2 regions of the Streptomyces yaizuensis genome follow, and region 2 is predicted to be linked to the other one. Evidence: predicted binding sites of a transcription regulator. Region 2 holds the regulator's gene; the other holds the start of a gene.

Region 1 (2,390 bases), on a different contig from region 2:
CCCGGGGGAGGTCCACGGCGTACGCGAGGAGGAGCGCGCCGCCGACGACGGCGAGGAGCGCCGGCCACCAGGCCCTGCGGACGGCGGGTCCCGCCGCCCAGCCGAGCCGGGTGACCAGGCCCACGGAGCCCGCCGGGGCCGGGGTCTCCCTTCCGGATCCCGCCGGGCCCGCGTGCTCGGGGGCCCGTCCGGCCGCCTCCGCCAGGACCGCCGTGCGGATGTCGTCGAGGACGGCGCCGGCGGGGCCGCGCCGGACGGCGGCGGAGACCCGGGCCGCGCACGGTCCGCAGCCCTCGATGTGGCGTTCCAGTGCGCGGGCGTCCGGTTCGCGGGCCGTGCCGAGCGCGTACCGCAGGGCCAGGGGTGCGGACACGTGCCCGCCGGTCGGGTGGCTCATGCCGGTCATGCCGTACCTCCCAGCGGGCAGCTCCCCGGCGCCAGGGCCTCCAGCGCCGAGCGCAGCTCACGGCGGGCCCGTCGGGCCCGGGACTTGACGGTGCCCTCGGGGATGCCGAGCGCGTGGGCGGCCTCCCGGGTGGACAGGCCGTCGATGACGGTGGCGCGCAGGACGTCCCGCAGCTCCGGCGGGATCCGGTCCAGGGCGTCGCCGAGGTCCCCGTACTCCAGCGAGATCAGCACCCGCTCCTCGGCGGAGGGGGCGTTCGGCGGCGGGGCGGCGCTGTCGGGGACGGGTCTGCCCTGCCGGGCGCCCGTCCGGTACGCGTCCAGGAGCCGCCGGCCGGCGATCACCCAGAGCCAGCCGCCGGCCTCGCCGCCGTGGTGGCCGCCCGCGTTCCGCCAGACCGCGACGAAGGTGTCCTGGACGACCTCGCGCACGGTCTCGGGGTCGGCGCAGCGGCGGGTGAGCCGGGCGTGCAGCCAGCCGGCGTGGCGGTCGTAGAGGGCGGCGAGCGCGTCGGCGTCCCCCCGGGCGACGGCGCGCAGCAGAGCGGCGTCGTCCCGGTCTCCGTCTCCCTCCGTGGCTTCCCGGTCTTCCCGTGTGTCTCCCCGTGCGGGGCGGATCCGTCTCACACCCCTCTATCGCTCGCCGGGGCGGTGCCGGTTCTCGGTTCCGCGGATCGGGCCGGAGGGGCCGGAGGGGCCGGTTCCGTACCGGTCGGGGAGTGATCGCTCAGAGCGAACAGGGGCCCGGGAACATCCGGCGCCGCCCATGCATTGACTCCACATAACTGCATTGAGTCCTTGACGCTCAAGTTCACTGCCTAAGGGGAGATCATGGCTGCTGAGTCCCAGACGTTCACACCGCTCACCCTGCCCGTGCTGCCGCTCGACGACGAGGTCGTGCTGCCCGGAATGGTGGTGCCCTTCGACCTCACCGACGGCGATGTCCGCGCCGCCGTCGAGGCCGCGCAGGCCGCCGCCGGTTCCTCCGGGGGCAGCAAGCCGCGGGTGCTCCTTGTTCCCCGCGTGGACGGGCAGTACGCGGCGACCGGCGTCCTCGGGACCGTCGAGCAGGTCGGCCGCCTCTCCGACGGCGACCCCGGCGCCCTGATCCGGGGCGTGGGCCGGGTGCGCATCGGCTCCGGCACCACCGGCCCCGGCGCCGCCCTGTGGGTCGAGGGCACCCGGATCGAGGAGACCGTCCCCGATCCGCTCCCCGGCCAGATCGCCGAGCTGGTCACCGAGTACAAGGCCCTCGCCACCGAATGGCTCAAGAAGCGCGGCGCCTGGCAGGTCGTGGACCGGGTGCAGCAGATCGAGGGCGTGTCCCAGCTCGCCGACAACTCCGGCTACTCCCCCTTCCTCACCACCGCCCAGAAGATCGAGCTGCTGGAGACCACCGACCCGGTGGCCCGGCTGCGGCTCGCCACCGAGCAGCTGCGGGAGCACCTCGCCGAGCAGGACGTCGCCGAGTCCATCGCCAAGGACGTCCAGGAGGGCGTCGACAAGCAGCAGCGCGAGTTCCTGCTCCGCCGCCAGCTGGACGCCGTCCGCAAGGAACTGCGCGAGCTGAACGGCGAAGGCGACGCCGACGGAGCCGACGAAGCGGAGGACTACCGCGCCCGCGTGGAGGCCGCCGACCTGCCCGAGAGCGTCCGCGAGGCCGCCCTCAAGGAGGTCGCCAAGCTGGAGCGGTCCAGCGACCAGAGCCCCGAGGGCTCCTGGATCCGCACCTGGCTGGACACCGTCCTCGAACTCCCCTGGAACGAGCGGACCGAGGACGCCTACGACATCCGGGGCGCCCGTGCCGTCCTCGACGCCGAGCACGCGGGCCTCGCGGACGTGAAGGAGCGGATCACCGAATACCTGGCGGTGCGCAAGCGGCGCGCCGACCGGGGGCTCGGCGTGGTCGGCGGGCGGCGCGGGGGCGCGGTGCTCGCGCTCGTCGGCCCGCCGGGCGTGGGCAAGACCTCGCTGGGCGAGTCCGT
Region 2 (2,390 bases):
CGCTGCTGGAGCGGGGTGTTCGGATGCGGACGCTCTACCAGCACACGGCCCGGCACCACCCCGCGACGCTCGCCTACGTGGAGCTGGTGGGGCCGTTGGGGGTCGAGGTGCGCACGCTGGAGGAGATCATCGACCGGCTGATCATCGTGGATCGGAAGGTCGCCTTCATACCGGCGAGCAGCGACCGCCTCTCGGCGCTGGAGCTGCGGCACAAGGGGATCGTGGAGTATCTGGTCGGCGTCTTCGAGCAGTTCTGGCTGCACGGGCTGCCGTGGGAGGAGCCCGTGACCTACGGGCCCGATCTGAACGGGATCACGGGGGTCCAGCGTTCCATAGCGAAACTGCTGGTGGAGGGGCATGTGGACGAGGCGATAGCCCGCCGGCTCGGGATGAACGTCCGTACCTGCCGGGCCCATATCGCCAAGCTGGGCTCGTCGCTGGGCAGCGGCAGCCGGACCCAGCTGGGGTATCTGATCGCCCAGTCGAAGATCCTGGAGGAGGACTCCTGAGGGCTTTCCCGGGCATCTGAGGGCCTTTCGGGGGTCCGGGGCGCTCTCCCCCTGCCCCCAGGTGAAACAAGGCCGGAAATCGCTGTCCTCGGCCCCGAGGCCACCGGGGCGACGGTTTCCGGTGTTTCACCCGCGTACGACGGGGAAAGGCGGGGCGCCGCAGGAGTGACGCTCCCTCAGCCGACCTCCGCTGTACGGGGATACGGGCGTACAGGCGTACAGGCGTACGGGGATACGGGCCCGAGGGGCGCCGGCCGGGCCGCGAGCGCGCCGGAGGGCGACCGTCCGCCCCCGGGGGCCCGGAACCTCCCACCGGCCCCCGCCGGCCCGCGCACGGGCCCCTCGCGGGCCTTCCACCCCGTACCGGAATCACACCGGCGGAACACCGTTACCAGGGACGGCGGGAAGGCCGGGCCCGGGCCACCCACCGTCCCCACGACGGGAACTGACGCTCCGTACGGTCACCGCTCCACCGCCCCGGGGACAGAAACAGGCCCCCGGGGCGCGAAAGCGCTCACCGGGGGCCTGCCACTCATCTGCGACCGGACCGTCGGGACCGTCAGCAGGATCTGTCGACGCGGACGGCGTGATCAGCCGTCGGCGCGCTTGGGCCGCCACACCACCAGCGCGCTGGTCTGCTGCACGTCCTGGTACGGCACAAGATCGCGCCGGTAGGAGGCGTGCACCTGGGCCTCGCGCTGCTGGATCGCCGCGGCCGCGCCGTCCAGCGCCGCCGACAGCTCGGCGACCCGGGACTGGAGGGCCGCGACCTGGTGCTCCAGCTCGATGATGCGCTTGATGCCGGCCAGGTTGATGCCCTCGTCCTGCGAGAGCTGCTGGACGGTCCGCAGCAGTTCGATGTCACGGGCGGAATAGCGCCGCCCCCGCCCGGCGGTGCGGTCGGGGGAGACCAGCCCCAGCCGGTCGTACTGCCGCAGTGTTTGCGGATGCAGACCGGAGAGCTGGGCGGCCACCGAGATCACGTACACCGGGGACTCGTCCGTCAGCTCGTAGGGATTACGGCGCCTTCCGTCCATGTCATGCTCCCTTCGCGGCCTGGAACAGCTCGGCCCGCGGGTCCTCCTCCGCGGTGGCTTCGCGGTAGGTCTCCAGGGCTTCCTTCGCCTTCTCGCTCAGGTCCTGCGGGACCGCCACCTCCACGGTGACCAGGAGATCGCCGCGAGTGCCGTCCTTGCGGACCGCGCCCTTGCCGCGCGCCCGCATGGTGCGTCCGTTCGGCGTGCCCGGGGGCAGCTTCAGGGTGACCGGGGGGCCACCGAGCGTGGGCACCTTCACTTCACCGCCCAGCACCGCCTCGGTGAAGCTGACGGGCACGGTGACGGTGAGATTGTCCCCCTTCCGGCCGAAGACCGGGTGGTCGCCGACGTGGACGACGACATAGAGGTCACCGGCGGAGCCGCCGCGCTCGCCCGGCGCGCCCTTGCCGCGCAGCCGGATCCGCTGCCCGTCGGAGACGCCCGCCGGGATGCGGACCTGCATGGTGCGCGAGGAACGGGCCCGTCCGCTGCCCTTGCAGACCTCGCAGGGGTCCTGGGCGATGAGGCCCCGGCCCTTGCAGTCCACACAGGGGTCGGTCAGCGAGAAGGAGCCGCTGCCGCCGCGCGAGACCTGGCCGGTGCCGACACAGGTCGGGCAGACCCGGGGGGAGCCGTTCTTGTCGCCGGTGCCGGAGCACGCCTTGCACGCGGCGGAGCTGGACATCCGCAGCGGGACCGTGGCCCCGTCGACCGCCTCGGTGAAGCTGAGCGTGACCTCGGACTCGATGTCCTGGCCGCGCCGGGGCTGGGTACGCGGACCCGCGCCCGGGCCCGCGCCGCCCCGGTTGAACAGGCCGCCGAAGACATCGCCCAGGCCGCCGCC

What was found. The regulator HspR, encoded in region 2, represses chaperone genes until heat shock. The targets are predictions, from matches to a motif close to TTGAGNNNNNNNNNCTCAA.
Region 1: lon (endopeptidase La) is a predicted target of HspR. The motif match lies at 1,196-1,214, and genes of this name have one in related genera.

Annotation. Positions count from the first base shown of each region.
Region 1 covers NZ_BSBI01000003.1:409,916-412,305, forward strand. Annotated here, with positions in the region: gene SYYSPA8_RS10090 (zf-HC2 domain-containing protein) at 1-406, opposite strand, end outside; gene SYYSPA8_RS10095 (RNA polymerase sigma factor) at 403-1,032, opposite strand; gene lon (endopeptidase La) at 1,237-2,390, shown strand, end outside.
Region 2 covers NZ_BSBI01000006.1:173,806-176,195, reverse strand. Annotated here, with positions in the region: gene SYYSPA8_RS16555 (helix-turn-helix transcriptional regulator) at 1-509, shown strand, start outside; gene SYYSPA8_RS16550 (heat shock protein transcriptional repressor HspR) at 1,100-1,546, opposite strand; gene dnaJ (molecular chaperone DnaJ) at 1,548-2,390, opposite strand, start outside.